DNA from 4 places in the Denitraticella aggregata genome. Region 4 is predicted to be linked to each of the others. Evidence: predicted binding sites of a transcription regulator. Region 4 holds the regulator's gene; each other region holds the start of a gene.

Region 1 (4,357 bases), on a different contig from region 4:
TCTTGAGACCCATCAGTCGCCGACCGTGATCGCAGAGATCAGGGTCGGCGTAGTCAAAACGCATCCTCCAGCCGGACAACCCGCATCGTGCTCGGACTCAGCCCTCAGGACTGGCAGGCCATCGAGGTCACGTTCAGGCTCTGCCTCTATACGACCGTGATCCTGCTCGTCATCGCCACGCCGCTGGCCTGGTGGTTGTCGAGCGGACGATCCGGTTTGCGCGTCGTGGTGCAGGCGGTGGTCGCGTTGCCGCTGGTGCTGCCGCCGACGGTGCTGGGTTTTTACCTGCTGATCACGCTCGGCCCGCGCGGTTTCGTCGGGCAAACGCTGGAAAGCATCGGTCTGACCCACCTCGCCTTTTCGTTCGAGGGCATTCTGGTCGCCTCGGTGTTGTACTCGATGCCGTTCGCGGTGCAGCCCTTGAACGAGGCGTTCTCGAATCTGGGCCGTCGCCATGTCGAAGTCGCCAGCGCGCTCGGGGCCAATCTGTTCGACCGCTTCGTCACCGTGATCCTGCCGCTCACCCGGGGTGGCTTCGTCGTCGCGGCGACGCTGACCTTTGCGCACACGCTGGGCGAGTTCGGCGTCATCCTGATGCTGGGCGGCAGCATTCCGGGTGAGACCAAGGTGTTGTCGGTGCTGATCTACGATCATGCCGAGGCGATGAACTACGAGGCGGCCCACCGCCTGTCGCTGATGCTGCTGGTGTTCTCGTTCCTGACCCTGTTCGTGGTCTATGGCATCAACCGCCGTTTTCAGATCGCCAGGCCATGACGCTCAAGGTCCGTGCCAACTGGCGTCGCGACGCGTTCGAACTGGACGTGGATTTCGAACTTCCGGCCGAAGGCGTGACCGCGTTGTTCGGCCGCTCCGGCTGCGGCAAGACCAGCCTGCTGCGCGTCATCGCCGGTCTGGAACGCCTGCACGGTGCCGAGGTGTCGCTCGGCGGGCAACCGTGGCAGCAGGGCCGGCTTTTCGTGCCGCTGCATCGGCGCCGCATCGGACTGGTGTTCCAGGAGCACAGCCTGTTGCCGCATCTGTCGGTGCGGGACAACCTGCTCTACGGTTACAGGCGGACGCCGCAGGCGGAACGCCGCCTGCACCTGGCCGAAGTCGCCGCGCTGCTGGGCATAGCCGACTTGCTCGACCGCTCGATCGACCGGCTCTCCGGTGGCCAGCGCCAGCGCGTGTCGCTGGGCCGTACCCTGCTCACCAGTCCCCGCCTGCTGCTGCTCGACGAACCCCTGTCTGCCCTCGACACCCAGACCAAGCGCGAGATCATGCCCTTTCTGTCGTGCCTGGCCAGCGAGTCGGGCGTGCCGATGATCATGATCAGCCATGCACCGGACGAGGTCGAACGTCTGGCCGATCGGGTCGTGTTCATGCGCGAAGGGCGGATCGACCGGATCGAGACACTGCGTGAAGCGCTGTCCCGCCCGGACTCGCCGTTGTTCGACGACGAAGGTGCGGTATCCGTGATCGAGGGGACCATCGGCGAAGCCAATCGACACGGGCTGCGGCCATTCGGTAACGAAACCGCGAGGCTATGGCTTTCAACCTCTGCGGCGGGTGGGCAGACGCCCGACGGCGCGGTGCGCCGATTGCGCATCGTCGCGCGGGACGTCGCCCTGGCGCTCGACGACCCTTCGCGCATCAGTATCCAGAATCATCTGCGGGTCACCATCGAGCGAATCGACGCGGTCGCTTCGGGCCGGGCACTGGTCGCCTGCCGCCTGGCCGACGCGCAACTGCTGCTGGCCGAAGTCACGCCGTGGTCGGTCACCCAGCTTGGCCTTGTGCCGGGTCAGCAAGTTTTTGCGCTGATCAAGTCGGTCGCGCTGATGGATTGACCGATTGCACCAAGATGGTGCAACCAACATCAAATCCATGAGGTGGTGCGCCAGGACGGTGCATCCGGATCCAGGCCAATGCTTTTCGCAGGTGCGCGACGTCGGCCAAGTGTGGCCCTGATGGCCCGCTGCCGAGACCATTCAGGTGACTTGACAATCTGATCGATCCGGGTGCCGTAAGCCTGGCACGGCTTTCGCTAGACGAAGGGCATGACCGTCGTTACCGAACCCGTCGATCTGCGCGCAGCGAACACGCCCGATGGCGTGGCCGCCCCCGGGTGGCGTGCCGGCTTGTCGCTCGCGTTCGAGCGTCGCGGCGATCGGACGGTGCTGGCCAGCAATCGGCATTTCGGTCCGCTGCGGCTGCAGAAACCGCTTTACCCCGAGGGTGATGCGGTCTGTCACGCGATCGTGCTGCATCCGCCGGCGGGCATCGTCGGTGGTGACAGCCTGGACGTGTTGGTGACGGTGGGCCGGGGCGCGCATGCGCTGCTGACCACGCCGGGTGCGGGCAAGTGGTATCGCAGCGATGGCCGGATGGCGCAGTGGTCGCAGCGCATCGCGGTCGAGAAGGACGCGGTGTGCGAATGGCTGCCGCAGGAGAGCATCGTGTTCGATGGCGCGATCGGGCGGATGCGTACCGAGATCGCGCTCGATGCGGATGCGCGCTTCATCGGCCTCGAGATGCTGTGCCTGGGCCGGACCGGCTCGGGCGAGCGGTTCAGCCGGGGTGAATTGTCGATCGCGACCGATGTGCGCCGCGACCGGCGGCGGCTGTGGCTGGAGCAGGGTCGGATCGTCGGGGGCAGTGCGTTGCTGGACTCGGCGGTCGGGCTCGCCGGGGAGCCGGTCTGCGGCACGCTGATCGCGATCGGGCCGCAGGTGGACGAGGGCTTGCGCGACGCATGCCGCGAGGTCGCGTGCCCGGTCGGCAGTGGGGCGGTGACCCTGCTGCCGGACGGAGTGCTGGTGGCACGCTGGCTGGGCCCGGCCTGCGAACCCGGCCGGGAATGGTTCGAGCGGGCATGGGCGTGCCTTCGACCCGCGCTGACCGGCGGGCGGGCCATGATGGCCCCGCGAATCTGGCGTACCTGAATGCGCACAACGACATGCCGGTTCGACTGGGCCGGCGGGAGACGATGAATGGAACTGACACCTCGCGAGAAAGACAAGCTGCTGCTATTTACCGCCGGACTGGTCGCCGAACGGCGACGTGCCCGCGGTGTGAAATTGAACTACCCGGAAGCGGTGGCGCTGATCAGCTGCGCGATCCTGGAAGGCGCGCGTGACGGGCGCTCGGTCGCGGACCTGATGAGCGAGGGTACGACCATCCTGACCCGCGACGAGGTCATGGAAGGTGTGCCCGAGATGATTCCCGAGATCCAGGTCGAGGCGACCTTTCCGGACGGCACCAAGCTGGTGACCGTGCACAACCCGATCATCTGAGGAGCTTGCCGAACATGATTCCCGGAGAAATCGACACGCTCGATGGCGACATCGAGCTCAACGCCGGCCGCGAGACCGTCACGCTGAAAGTGACCAATACCGGCGACCGTCCGGTGCAGGTCGGCTCGCACTACCACTTCGCCGAGACCAACACCGCGCTCGACTTCGATCGCACCGCGGCGCGGGGCTTCCGGCTCGACATCGCGGCCGGCACTGCGGTGCGCTTCGAGCCCGGGCAGAGTCGCACCGTGCAGCTGGTCGCGCTGGCCGGGGAGCGCAAGGTCTATGGATTCCATGGCGACGTGATGGGGGCCCTTTGAAATGAGTACCAGGATTTCCCGCCGCGCCTACGCGGAGATGTTCGGCCCCACCACCGGCGACCGGGTGCGCCTGGCCGACACCGAGCTGTGGATAGAGGTCGAGAAGGACTTCACCGTCTATGGCGACGAGGTCAAGTTCGGTGGCGGCAAGGTCCTCCGCGATGGCATGGGCCAGAGCCAGCGCGTGTCGGCCGACGTCGTCGACACCGTCATCACCAATGCGCTGATCGTCGACCACTGGGGCATCGTGAAGGCCGACGTCGGCATCAAAGACGGTCGCATATGGGGTGTCGGCAAGGCGGGCAACCCCGACGTCCAGTCCGGCGTGACGATTCCGGTGGGCGCCGGCACCGAGGCGATCGCAGGTGAAGGCATGATCCTGACCGCGGGCGGCATCGACGCGCACATCCACTGGATCTGCCCGCAGCAGATCGAGGAAGCGCTGATGAGCGGCATCACCACCATGCTCGGTGGTGGTACCGGTCCGGCCACCGGCACGCTGGCCACCACCTGCACGCCTGGGCCCTGGCATATCCACCGCATGCTGGAGGCGGCCGATGCGTTTCCGATGAACCTCGGTTTCTTCGGCAAGGGCAACGTGTCGCTACCGGATCCGGCGCGCGAACAGGTGGAGGCCGGCGCGATCGGGCTGAAACTGCACGAGGACTGGGGCACGACGCCGGCCGCGATCGACAACTGCCTCTCCGTGGCCGAGGAATACGACGTGCAGGTCGCGATCCA
Region 2 (4,357 bases), on a different contig from region 4:
CGGCCCGCTCCATGTAACGGGCCATCCAGTAAAGATGGTCTGCAGTACGACTCAGCATGTTCCGCTCTCCGTCAGCCTTCCAGCACCCAGGTGTCCTTGGTTCCGCCGCCCTGCGACGAATTGACCACCAGCGACCCCTCCCTGAGCGCGACCCGCGTGAGCCCGCCCGGGATCAGCTGGATCTGCTCGCCGGACAGTACGAACGGCCGAAGATCGAGATGACGCGGCGCGATACCGCACTCGACGAAAGTCGGGCAGGCCGACAGCGCCAGCGTGGGCTGCGCGATGTATCGCTCCGGGTGCGCGATCAGTCGCTCGCGAAAGGCCTCGATCTCCGCCCTGGTGGATGCCGGGCCAACCAGCATGCCGTATCCGCCGGCGCCATGGACCTCCTTCACGACCAGTTCCGGCAGCCTGTCCAGCACATGGGCCAGGTCGTCCTTGTTGCGGCACATGTAGGTGGTCACGTTGTGCAGGATCGGTTCCTCGTCCAGATAGAAGCGCACCATGTCGGGCACGTAAGGATAGATCGACTTGTCGTCGGCCACGCCACTTCCGATCGCATTCGCGAGCGTGACCCCGCCCTGCTGGTAGGCGCCCAGCAGGCCGGGCACGCCGAGCACCGAGTCCGGCCGGAACGCCAGCGGATCGAGAAAGTCGTCGTCGACCCGTCGGTAAATCACGTCGACCCGCTTCGGGCCGCGCGTGGTGCGCATGTACGCATGGTCGTTGTCGACGAACATGTCCTGGCCCTCGACCAGTTCCACGCCCATCTGCTGGGCGAGGAATGCATGCTCGAAATACGCGCTGTTGTAGGCGCCCGGTGTCAGCACCACCACGGTCGGATCGGTGACGCCGACCGGTGCCACGCTGCGCAGCATGTTGATCAGCATGTCCGGGTAACGATCCACCGGTGCGACCCGATAGCGCGAGAACAGCCGTGGAAACAGACGCATCATCATCTTGCGGTTCTCGAGCATGTAGGACACGCCCGATGGCACGCGCAGGTTGTCCTCCAGCACGTAGTAGTCGCCCTCGCCGGCGCGCACCACGTCCACGCCGGCGATATGGGCATACACATCGCCCGGCACATCCACGCCCTGCATGACCTTCCGATACTGCGAATTGTTCAGCACCTGATCGGCCGGGATCCTGCCCGCTCTGAGGATATCCTGGTCGTGGTAGATGTCCTTCATGAACGCGTTCAGCGCGCGGACCCGCTGCCGCAGACCGTCGGCGAGAAGCTTCCATTCATGGGCTGGGATGATGCGCGGAATGATGTCGAACGGGATCAGGCGCTCGGTCCCTTCATCCTCGCCGTACACGGCGAACGTGATGCCATAGCGGTGAAACAACGCGTCTGCCTCGGCCCGCTTCTGCGCGATGCGCTCCCCGGGCATCTCGGACAGCCACGCATCATAGGCAGCGTAGTGCGGACGGATCTGCCGATCCGGCTCGTACATCTCGTCGTAGAAGCTTGTGACCGTCATGATGCCGCACCGTCCTCCCTGACCACGCTATCGATTCTCGGCCCTGCAGCCAGCCGTTATACGAAGCCTTCAGCGAAAACCATGCCAGCGTCCACGCCTCGAAACGCATGCGGAATGGGGCGTTTCGAGGCGTATCTGCGCGACTGACGCACTCTCATGGTGCATGCACCGCTTCCGTGCGAAAGCAATTGGTGCATGCTCGGACGCCCGAAAAGCAGAAACCCGCCTTTCGGCGGGTTCCTGGATGCAGCCACTTCTCGATGAGGTGCGATCAGACGCGCTCGAACACCGCGGCGATGCCCTGACCGCCGCCGATGCACATCGTCACCAGCGCGTAACGGCCGTTAGTGCGCTGCAGCTCGTACAGCGCCTTGGTCGCGATGAACGCACCCGAGCATCCCACCGGGTGACCCAGCGCAATCGCGCCGCCGTTCGGATTGGTCTTGGCCATGTCGAGTTCCAGAGCCCTGGCCACCGCGATCGCCTGCGAGGCGAACGCCTCGTTGGACTCGATCACGTCCATCTGGTCCAGCGTCAGGCCGGCGCGCTTCAGCGCGATCTTCGTGGCCGGGATCGGACCCTCGCCCATGATGTGGTTCGGCACCCCGGCCAGGGCGTAGGAGACCAGACGCGCGACGGGCTTGTAGCCTGCCGCAGCGGCGGCGTTCGCCTCGCCGAGCACGAAGAACGCCGCGCCGTCGTTGATCCCAGACGCATTGCCGGCGGTGACGGTGCCATCCTTCTTGAAGGCCGGACGCATCTTCCCGAGCGTTTCCATCGTCGTACTCGCCTTGACGTGCTCGTCAGTGTCGAACACGACCTCGCCCTTGCGGGTCTTCAGCGTGATCGGCACGATCTGCGACTTGAAGCGCCCCTCGGCGATCGCGGCAGCCGCGCGGCGCTGGGATTCGACCGCCAGAGCGTCCTGGTCTTCACGGGTGATGCCCCACTTCTCGGCCAGGTTCTCGGCGGTGATACCCATGTGCCCGGCACCGAACGGGTCGGTCAGCACCGCGACCATCGAATCGATGAGACTGGTGTCACCCATGCGGGCGCCGTTGCGCATCGCGGTCGACATGTAGGCGCCACGCGACATCACCTCGACACCGCCGCCGACACCGAAGTCACAGTCGCCGAGCATGATCGCCTGCGACGTGCTGACGATGCCCTGCAGACCGGAAGAGCACAGGCGGTTCACCGCCATCGCAACCGACTCCATCGGCAGGCCCGCCTGGATGGCCGCGACCCGTGCGACATACGCGAAACGCGATTCGGTCGGGATACAGTTGCCAACGGTCACGTAGTTGATCTGCTGAGGATCGACGCCCGAACGGACCACTGCCTCCTTCATCACGGTGCCGGCCAGATCGGCGGGCTCCAGCGTGCTCAGCGAACCACCAAAAGTACCGATCGCGGAACGGACCGCACTCAGCACCATAACTTCACGATTAGCCATCTTTGCTCCCTCCTCAAAGGATTAACGCCCGACCCAGCTGGCGATGCTCAGCAGAGCCAGTAACAACAGAACAAGCACCAGCACCCGCCAGATAAGCTTGGCGGCCGCCTGCATGTGACCGACATCGGCCTTGTCGCCCATCCCCATTTCTGGACGATCGACAACGCCACCGGACACGTGGATCGGCAAACCCAATCGCACGCCCAGTGCACCCGCACCGGAGGCGATGAGTATACCCGATGCGTTGTCCGCCCATAGCATGGATTGCGCGCGCCAGCAGTAGATCGCGTCCTCGAAATTGCCGATCACCGAAAACGCCAGCGCGGTCAGCCGCGCCGGCACCCAGTCGATCGCAACGAAGGCCCGGTGCGCGAACGCACCAAAGCCGGTCTGCGACGCGTCGGCGCCCGGCCGGCTCCCGGCCTCCGCGAGGTGCTGTGCCACCCGATACAGCACGGCGCCCATCGGACCGGGCAGCAGCACGAACCACACGATCGGCCCGAACACCGCCCGGTGCGACACGACCAGTCCGCGCTCGATCGACAGGCGCGCGACTTCGCTGGCACTCGCGCCCGAATGGTCGCTGCCGCACCATCCGCCCAACACGTTCCGCGCACGCTCGGTGTCGCTGGTGCTCAAGGCGAGCACGATGTCGGCAAAGAAGCGGCTCTGATTGCGGTGCGCGAGCACCAGATACAGCACGCCCACGTTGAACGCGAGCGCGAAGAGCGGATGGATCCAGCCCAGAACCAGCCAGGCCAGCCATGCCGCCACGCCGAGCCCGCCCGCCAGCAGCCACCATGCCGTACGTCCTGCGCCTTCGCCGCCCTCGTCGTACCGTCGGGACACTTTTTCGGACAGGCGTTCCAGCGGGCCGGTCACCCAGCGGCCCGCAGCGAGCGGGCGGAACTGCTCGATCAGCAACGCGCAGATCAGCGAAAACAAGGTCATGGCATCGGAAAGCGGAAGGCGCCGTCACCCGCGGCGCAACGGGCGACACCATAGCATCCTGCAGGACGGGCGCAAACCCGACGCCACCCGGCATTGAATGCGTGTGTCCGAATGCCGATCAGACCCGGCCGAGAAAGCGCGCCAGCGTCACCAGCATGCCTGCGGTCGCGCCCCAGATGTAATGACCCTGCCACGGCATCGCGTAGTACTCGCGCATACGACCCTTGTACTCCATGCGGTGGCGCTTGTGATTGGCCGGATCGAGCAGGAACGCCAGCGGCACCTCGAAGGCCTCGGCCACCTCGAAGCTGTCGAGCTTCAGCTCGAAGGGCGGATGCACCAGGCCGACCACCGGCGTCACCCTGAACCCGGTCCCGGTGAAATACTCCGGCAGCTCGCCGAGCAGCTCCACCCGGTCCGGATTCAGCCCGATCTCCTCCTCGGTCTCGCGCAGCGCCGT
Region 3 (4,357 bases), on a different contig from region 4:
GCAGCAGCCAAATGGCTGCGGCGAACATCGCGGCCCATGCGGCGGTCGCCGGCGGCTTGCCCAGCGCTCGCGCGAGCAGTCGGAGCAACGCGAACAGAACCAGCCCGTTCAACAGATGGATCAGCACATTGGTCTGCTTGAACGGCCGGGGGTCGGCGGGCCAGTCGCGCGCATCGAGCAGAAAGCTCAGCATCGCGACCGGACGACCCGTGGGCCCCGCGAAGCCCGACAGCAGATACAGTTTGAGACTCTCGAGGTTGTCTATTTGACCGAAATCACCAAGCAACCGGAGGTTGCTCCAGTCATCAAACAGGAAAGTGCCTGCTAGCCCCGGACGATAGACGAGCCACGCAAGCGCGAACAAGATCGTTACGGCCGCAGCGAGACCCGCCCTGGCAGCTGCATCGCGATGGGGCGGGCGACCTATCATCGAGAATCCAGCTCCAGTTGGAGCGGAAGTCGATCCGTCCCGATGTTGTTCATACCGGCTTCACGTTGCGCGATGCGTTGTTCGAGCGCGACGATCACGGGGTCGAGGCGACCGACGCTATTAAGTTCGCGCAACCGTCGCATTCCGACATTGGCCTGTGTCATCTGCCCAGTCGCAACCTGGAACTCAATAAGGTTCTGCCAAATCTGCGGGTTCCTTGGTGCCATCGCTACGGCACCTTGGAGCAACTGCTCTCCTGCATCGAAATCCTTGCGTATGTTCAGCAGGTAGTTTGCATAGAGCGTGACCAGAATGGCGCGATGGGCGTGTTCGCGCATGGCATGCTGAAGCAGCCTGCCCAACTGGTCGACATCAAGCGATAGGGTGCCCTCGATCTGCCCGCTCAAAAGGCTATGCAGCGCACCGATGTCCTGGACTGACAGGCGCTCTCGCGCGATGTATGACTCCATCCCGTTCCACCACTGTTCCTTGACCGGGCGCCCCACTTTGGCATGGGCGAATATGAGTCCTTGATAGGGCAGAAGGCCGCCGTTCGGCAAGTTGGCGGCATGCTCGAAGGATCGCGTAGCGAACGAGAACTGCGGTGAGTCTGGTCCGGGCGCGACCGCAAAAAGGACGCGCCCCAGCTCGTAGTTTGCCCGCGGCGAATCGGCCTTCCGGGATGCCTCGAAGTAGGCGAGCTTTACGGGATCGCTCCATTCATGGGCGCGGAGATGGGTAAAGAGACCGAACAAGGCGATCAGCGCGACGACAAATGTCCAGCGTGCAGTGTTTAGCGATGGTTGATTTCGGCCGGAGAACATCAGCGCAATGAGCGCGAGCAGCAGCCCCATCGACGACAGGTAGTTGCGGTGCTCATACACCAGCTCCAGCGGCAGGATGGTGGACACCAGCAGGTGGGCAACGAAGAACCACAGTACGCCGAGCGTGACGAGCGGAAACTGCCGGCGTATTGCGATCACAGTTGCTACGAGAATGGCGAGTCCTGCAATTGCGGCCAGCGTAGTCCATGGTTGTAGGACGCCGCGGGATATCGCGATGCCGTCGTGATAGAGGCTCATCTCGCCCGGCTGGGGGGCGATAGTCCATGACAAGTACAGCCACAGCACGCGTGACTGAGTCATTAGCCGCTCGGCCAATCCGAACGGTCGCTCAGCAAAAGCGCCACCCGAAAGGATCCCTGGCAACACCATCGCGAGCGCGGCAAGTGCTGGCAGGAGCAGGATCAAACCGTAGAGTTGCACCATCCGGCGCCGTGTGGATGAACCTGGCGAACCCAAACCGAACAGCAGCCACTCGAGTAGCAGCGCATAGACGGGGAGCATCACCGCTACTTCCTTGGCCATGGCCCCGAAACCAGTGCCACCGACAATGCCAGCCAGCACCCAATACCACCCGCGCCCGTCACCCGCGTCGACCTTCAGGCGGCCATGCAACCACACCACAAGTCCACCCAGCATGAACAAGGTCGCGAGGCTTTCCATGCGCTGAACCACGAACAGCACGCCAGTCAGGTTGATTGGCGCTAGAGCCCAGGCCGCGGTGAGTGGGAGGGCGAGCGCACCTGCGGGAACCGAGAGCGGACGAGCAGGAGCGGGCAGGACGCTGGCCCGCTTCAGAATTCCCTGCAGTAGTTGAAAGGCCAGTAATGTGTTGACGAGATGGATGAGCAGGTTGGTGACTTTCATCGGTCCTGGCATCAGGCCGAAGAAGTGCCGCTCGAGAGCGAAGGACAGCATCGCGAGTGGCCGTGCGAGCGGGCCTGCCTCGCCGGCAAAGGCCACGCGAAGTAGCTCGGCGGCACTCGTGTCCTGAAGAATCAGTGCGTCGTTACGGACGAAGTTCGGAAAATCATCGAAGACGAAGCCGCCGTGCAGACCCGGCCAATAGGCGAGACTGATAACGGCGAGTAGCACCATGACATGGAGCTTGGATCGGGTAGAGGTCACTATCCAGCGATTCAACGGTCGAAAAAAACACCCCGCCAAGCGGGGTGTCGAACATCGCCCGACTAGATTTAATCAGCGGCAACTTGACGGACGGTACTTTTCGGCGACCGTGCCTTTGCAAACCCATTCAATGCTACCCGAATGGGTCACAGCGGACAATTGCAACGCACCAGTGCGGATGGCAGCATTCGCGTCAGCCGTGTTGAATGATGCTGCAACGAGACCATTCGTATTTGTCACACTCAAAACGTACTTGCCTGTGATCGAAGCGGGAGCAGACAATCCAGCGCTCTGATTATTGCTTGGGAGCCGACCAGTTGAGTCGTAGAATTCGCCAATGGCAGTCTTAGTTCCAGATGCTAGCGACATGCCCTCCGAAACCTGGGCGCGAATCGTGTAATCCTGATAAGCCGGCAACGCAATCGCCGCCAGAATACCGATGATCGCGACCACGATCATCAGTTCGATAAGGGTGAAACCTTGTTGTACCTTCTTCATGAGTAGCTCCTTCAGGAAAAAATCGGTGAGGGCACTGTTGCCTTCACTGTCAGTAAAGCAAAGCGCATGCCATATTGATTGGCATGCGAAAAGTCACAAATGGCCTGTCTTCGCGACGTTGGGTCGTGACAAAGTCATGCCATGTCACAGCATTGGCACAGCTCGCTGTGACAGACCATTGACATGTTAGACTTCATTGTCACAACAGCAAGCCGCTACCCATGTTTTCAGTTTCCCTCGGCACCGCCTCGGCACTCACCGGTGTAAGTGTGCGCACGCTCTGGCGGCGTATAGCCAACGGGGATCTTCGCACCTGCAAGGACGGCGGTGCTTCAGGACGCACGCTCGTGGCCGTGGAGGATCTGTTGGCGCATTCGCGCATCGACCTGTCCGGTGATGAGCTGGCATTGGTCTGTGCTGCGGATGCGGGTGACCCCGAGGCGCAGTGTGACCTCGGGTTGGCTTTTCTGCGTGCGGGCCTGGTGGATGAGGCGGCGCGTTGGTTTGCCGCGGCGGCGGAGCGGTTCTATCCGGAAGCGATGCATCAGCTCGGGCGTTGCTATCTCACGGGTTGTGGGGTGGAGCGGGACGAGGCGGTGGGGCGGCAATGGATGGGCCGTGCGGCCGAGCGTGGGCATGCCGTGGCGGCGGAGCTGTCACGGTATCTCGATCAGCCCGGACGACCAACTCTGGCAGCCGCTGCACTGGAGTCTGAGCTGGATGCGCTCGAGCGTAGGCTCATCCTGAATGTGCTTGAAGCCACGGCTGAGTAGCGCTGGCTGCTATCCGTCGATCAAGACGGGGAATCTATTTCCTGCCCCTTGTCGGGTGGCAGGATGCGAAGTTGCAGCGTATGGGGCGAATCGCGCGGGCGCCGAATGGGCGCCGCGCGCGGCGAATGGGCTCTATGCCCGCATCATGGGCATGAGCTGCTCGTAGCCGAAAGCTGGAGTTGAATGCCTTGGCTCACGCTTTCCGTAGTCAACGGTTTGGCAAACGCGATTCGATTGTTGGTCGTGTCGAGCGCTGCAGCCCCGGTGGGCGTCGCGATCAGATTGTTGCACAGGGTCGTACCGGTGCCAGTGCTCACGAAGAGATGGCCCTCCCATTTGTCGCCGATGGAGCCGCGCCAGTCGATGCTGCACTGGAACTTGAAAGGCTGGTTTGCGCCGCTGGCCGTCGTATCCACGCACGCGCTGCTGCCAGCGGTTTCGCCCGTTTCGACAAGCGAGACGCCGGAAACGGCGGCGCTGCCCACTTCGGCGATCTCAACATCAATGAAGGTAATGGGCGGATCACCCAGCGGCAATTTGGCCGGGCATGACTCAGAAAGGCAGAAGAAGCGACCGGGCTGCACCTTGGCGTAAGGGGCGCTGCCCTGACCGCCGAGGGGATTATTCTCGGACTGGCCGCTGCGGAATACGGCGAAATCCATTTTGCCCCTGCATGCATCCGACTC
Region 4 (4,357 bases):
GGTGTCCCTGTCCGGCGGCGAGCGACGGCGCTGCGAGATCGCGCGTGCGCTGGCGACCAACCCACGACTGATCCTGCTCGACGAACCCTTCGCCGGCGTCGATCCGATCGCGGTGCTCGACATCCAGAAGATCATCCGCTACCTGAAGGAGCGCGGCATCGGCGTGCTGATCACCGATCACAACGTGCGCGAGACGCTCGGCATCTGCGATCGCGCCTACATCATCAGCGAAGGGCGGGTCCTGGCGAGCGGACGTCCGGACGAGATCATCCGCAACGAACAGGTCCGCCAGGTCTACCTCGGCGAGCACTTCCAACTGTGACTGCCGCTCGCGTCGCCTCATCATGAAACCCACGCTCCAGCTCAAGCTTTCACAGCACCTGACGCTGACACCGCAACTGCAGCAGTCGATCCGGCTGCTGCAGTTATCGACGCTCGAACTCAATCAGGAGATCGAGAAGTTCCTGCTCGAGAACCCGATGCTGGAACGCGAGGACGGTGACGAGTCCGCTCCAGGCCCGGCCCCGTCTGCGGGCACCACGAGCACCGGCGAGGGTGTGGATGGTCAGCGGGCGGGCGAGTCCGAGCAGGAACACGATGCAGCCAGCTTCGCGGATGACTCGGACTGGTCCACGTCCTCGGGTAGCAGCGCCAGCCGTGACGACGAAGACAACGACTTCCAGGACATCCAGGCAGCCGAGACCAGCCTCAGGGATCACCTCAACCAGCAGATCAGCATGTCGCCGCTGTCCGATCGGGACCGGGCGCTGGCGCGCTTCATCATCGAAGCGATCGACGACGACGGTTACCTGAATCAGACGCTCGAAGACTTGCTGGAATTGCTGTCACCCGAGCTCGAGGTCGACCTGGACGACCTCGCCATCGCGCTGCATCAGGTCCAGAGCCTCGAGCCGGCCGGCATCGGTGCGCGCAGCCCGCAGGAGTGTCTGAGCCTGCAACTTCGTGCGATGCCGGCCGACCCGAACCGGAATCTCGCGCAGATCATCGTCGAGCGCCATCTCGAACTGCTGGCCGAGCGCAATTTCGTTCGCCTGCGCAGGGTGATCGGTTGCAGCGAGGACGAACTGCGCGCGGCCCATGCGTTGATCTGCAGTCTGGACCCGCACCCCGGGGCGCAGTATTCGACGCAGGCGACCCGTTACGTCGTTCCGGACGTGGTGGTACGCAAATTGCGCGGCCAATGGGTCGTCAACCTCAACGCCGACGCGATGCCCCGCCTGCGGGTCAACGCGCTGTACGCCAGTATCCTGCAGCAGCATCGCGGCAGTGGCGGCGCGCTGACCGGACAGCTCCAGGAAGCACGCTGGCTGATCAAGAACGTGCAGCAGCGTTTCGACACGATTCTGCGCGTTTCGCAGGCGATTGTTGACCAGCAGCGCCAGTTCTTCGAATATGGAGACGTGGCGATGCGTCCGCTGACCTTGCGCGAGATCGCCGAACAACTCGAGCTCCACGAATCAACCATTTCGAGGGTCACCACGCAAAAGTTCTTGTCCACGCCGCGCGGCGTGTTCGAACTCAAGTATTTCTTCGGCAGTCACGTGGCCACCGATACCGGCGGCGCGGCCTCCTCCACGGCGATCCGGGCGCTGATTCGCCAGCTGATCGAGGCCGAGGACAAGAAAAAACCCGTGTCCGACTCGAAGATTGCCGAACTATTGGGCCAGCAGGGTATCGTGGTGGCGAGGCGGACCATAGCCAAGTATCGCGAGTCACTGAATATTCCGCCGGTCAGCCAGCGCAAGACGATCTGAAAACCAAGGAGCAATCATGAATCTCAACATCACCGGGCATCACGTCGAGGTCACTCCGGCCATCCGCGAATACGTCACGACCAAGCTCGACCGGGTCATCCGTCACTTCGACAACGTCACCAGCATCAACGTGATCCTCTCGGTGGAGAAACTGAAGCAGAAAGCGGAGGTGACCCTGCACGTGCGGGGCAAGGACCTCTTCGTGGAAAGTGACGATGTCGACATGTATGCCGCGATCGACGACATGACCGACAAACTCGATCGTCAGGTGATGAAATACAAGCAAAAGAATCAGGATCACGGCCACGATGCACTGAAGCACCAGGTTCCGGAAGTCTGACGCTGTCGCGAAACCGGGGACGCGAATCGCGGCCTCGTGACTGAAGAACTGGTACTTTCGTCGTAGGGTGTGTTTATAATCGCGCACGTTTCGTGCCAAACGCACCCTTCCATCATCTTTCACCGTAACGACTCCGGCGTCGCCGGGACCGTAAGGACATCCCTCAAAGATGAGCCTGATAGCAGACCTCCTGCCCGTCGCCAACGTCGTCATCGACCTCGAAGCCAGCAGCAAGAAGCGCGTTTTCGAGCAGGCCGGACTTATGTTCGAGAACAACCAGGGCATCGCGCGCGGCGACGTGTTCGATTCGCTGTTCTCGCGTGAGCGGCTCGGTTCGACCGGACTCGGCCAGGGCATCGCGATCCCGCATGGCCGCATCAAGGGCCTTCAGAACGCCGCCGGTGCCTTCATCCGCCTCAGCACGCCGGTCCAGTTCGACGCACCGGACGGGCGCCCGGTCAGCATGCTGTTCGTGCTGCTGGTCCCTGAACAGGCCAACGAACAGCACCTGCAACTGCTCTCGGAACTGGCGCAGATGTTCAGCGACAGCGACTTCCGCGAACGACTTGCCAACGCACCGGACGCCGAGACCATTCACTCCCTGTTCGTTTCCTGGGGCCCGCATGCGACAGACGAACGTCGCGCAGCTGTTTGAGGCGCAGCGCGGCCCGCTTCAACTGACGCATTTGTGCGGCGAGCTCGACCGCACGATCTCGGTCACCGAGGAACGCATCTGGCCCGCCGACCTGGTCGGCCACCTGAACCTGATGCATCCGGCACGCCTGCAAATCGTCGGCGCGGCCGAACTGGCCTGGGCACGTCGCCAGTCGCGCGAGAAGATCGCGCACCACCTCCAGGAGATCTTTTCGGTTCGCCCGCCCGCGATCATCATGGCCGACAACTGCGAAGTGCCCGGCATGGTGCAGTCGATCTGCGAAGCGACCAATGTCGCGCTACTGACCTCGCCGCTCGCGTCGGCCAGCGTCATCGACCAGTTGCGCCTGTACCTGTCGCGCCAGCTGGCCGAAAAGATCTCGCTTCACGGCGTGTTCATGGATGTGCTCGGCCTGGGCGTGTTCATCACCGGGGATTCGGGCGCGGGCAAGTCGGAACTGGCGCTGGAGCTGATTTCCCGCGGCCATGGGCTGGTGGCCGACGACGTCGTCGAATTCTCCCGCATCGCGCCGACCGTGCTCGAAGGCCGCTGTCCGGAACTGCTTCAGGACTTCATCGAGGTCCGCGGCCTCGGCGTGCTCAACATCCGCACGATCTTCGGTGAGACCGCCTGCCGACGCAAGATGCGGCTTCGCCTGATCGTCTATCTGCAGCGTCGACTGCCCGGCCAGGACGACCCGACGCGTCTGCCCATCCATCTCGAGACCCAGGACATCCTGGGGGTATCGGTGCCGCGCACGATCCTGCCGGTCGCGGCCGGGCGGAACCTCGCGGTGCTTCTCGAGGCGGCCGTGCGCTCGACGATCCTGCAGTTGCGCGGCGTGGATTCGACCCAGGAGTTCATCGACCGGCAGCAGCGGGCGATCGACCAGGAGCCCGACCAGCAGTAGGCAGCGTCTGGCTACGTCACCCATTTCCTTGCGTCATCCGCACCCCGACTGCTACGCTCGCTGTCCATTGCTGGCCCGGACCTACCCCGATCATGACTTCCGCAACACCGGATTATCTGGAGCGCATCCTCAACGCTCATGTCTATGACATCGCCGAGGAGACGCCGCTGGAACTCGCAACCAACCTGTCGGCCCGCACGCACAACCGGATCCTGCTCAAGCGCGAAGACATGCAGCCGGTGTTCAGCTTCAAGATCCGCGGTGCCTACAACAAGATGGCGCACCTGTCACCGCAGGCCCTCAAACGGGGCGTGATCTGCGCGTCGGCCGGCAACCATGCCCAGGGCGTGGCCATGTCCGCCCAGAAGCTGGGCGTGCGGGCCGTGATCGTGATGCCGGTATCGACACCCCAGATCAAGGTGGACGCGGTGCGTGCGCGTGGTGGCGAGGTGGTGCTGGCCGGGGATTCGTATTCGGACGCCTATGCCCACGCGCTGGCGCTCGAACGGGAGGAGAAACTGACCTTCGTGCATCCTTTCGACGATCCGGACGTGATCGCCGGCCAGGGCACGATCGGCATGGAGATCCTGCGCGCCCACTCCAGACCCATTCACGCGATCTTCTGCTGTGTCGGCGGCGGCGGCCTGATTTCCGGCATCGCCGCCTACGTGAAGCGA

Evidence for each region. The regulator sigma-54, encoded in region 4, starts transcription at its own class of promoters, with help from an activator protein. The targets are predictions, from matches to a motif close to TGGCACGCTTNCTGCTNA.
Region 1: the regulator sigma-54 is predicted to act here: its motif matches at 2,034-2,051, upstream of ACKVEX_RS00600 (urease accessory protein UreD).
Region 2: the regulator sigma-54 is predicted to act here: its motif matches at 1,560-1,577, upstream of ACKVEX_RS07200 (circularly permuted type 2 ATP-grasp protein).
Region 3: the regulator sigma-54 is predicted to act here: its motif matches at 2,953-2,970, upstream of ACKVEX_RS13725 (pilin).

Annotation. Positions count from the first base shown of each region.
Region 1 is NZ_JBLLNL010000001.1:123,364-127,720, forward strand. Features, by position in the region: gene modB (molybdate ABC transporter permease subunit) at 88-774, shown strand; gene modC (molybdenum ABC transporter ATP-binding protein) at 771-1,850, shown strand; gene ACKVEX_RS00600 (urease accessory protein UreD) at 2,061-2,945, shown strand; gene ureA (urease subunit gamma) at 2,994-3,296, shown strand; gene ACKVEX_RS00610 (urease subunit beta) at 3,311-3,616, shown strand; gene ureC (urease subunit alpha) at 3,618-4,357, shown strand, end outside.
Region 2 is NZ_JBLLNL010000004.1:138,715-143,071, reverse strand. Features, by position in the region: gene ACKVEX_RS07205 (alpha-E domain-containing protein) at 1-58, opposite strand, end outside; gene ACKVEX_RS07200 (circularly permuted type 2 ATP-grasp protein) at 72-1,490, opposite strand; gene ACKVEX_RS07195 (acetyl-CoA C-acyltransferase family protein) at 1,762-2,946, opposite strand; gene ACKVEX_RS07190 (CobD/CbiB family protein) at 2,968-3,897, opposite strand; gene ACKVEX_RS07185 (CoA pyrophosphatase) at 4,016-4,357, opposite strand, start outside.
Region 3 is NZ_JBLLNL010000011.1:113,567-117,923, reverse strand. Features, by position in the region: partial or broken gene ACKVEX_RS13735 (hypothetical protein) at 1-364, opposite strand, end outside; gene ACKVEX_RS13730 (tetratricopeptide repeat protein) at 427-2,370, opposite strand; gene ACKVEX_RS13725 (pilin) at 2,473-2,898, opposite strand; gene ACKVEX_RS13720 (hypothetical protein) at 3,120-3,671, shown strand; gene ACKVEX_RS13715 (type IV pilus modification PilV family protein) at 3,815-4,357, opposite strand, start outside.
Region 4 is NZ_JBLLNL010000007.1:24,659-29,015, reverse strand. Features, by position in the region: gene lptB (LPS export ABC transporter ATP-binding protein) at 1-322, shown strand, start outside; gene ACKVEX_RS09995 (RNA polymerase factor sigma-54) at 345-1,775, shown strand; gene hpf (ribosome hibernation-promoting factor, HPF/YfiA family) at 1,792-2,115, shown strand; gene ptsN (PTS IIA-like nitrogen regulatory protein PtsN) at 2,285-2,770, shown strand; gene hprK (HPr(Ser) kinase/phosphatase) at 2,739-3,680, shown strand; gene ilvA (threonine ammonia-lyase, biosynthetic) at 3,773-4,357, shown strand, end outside.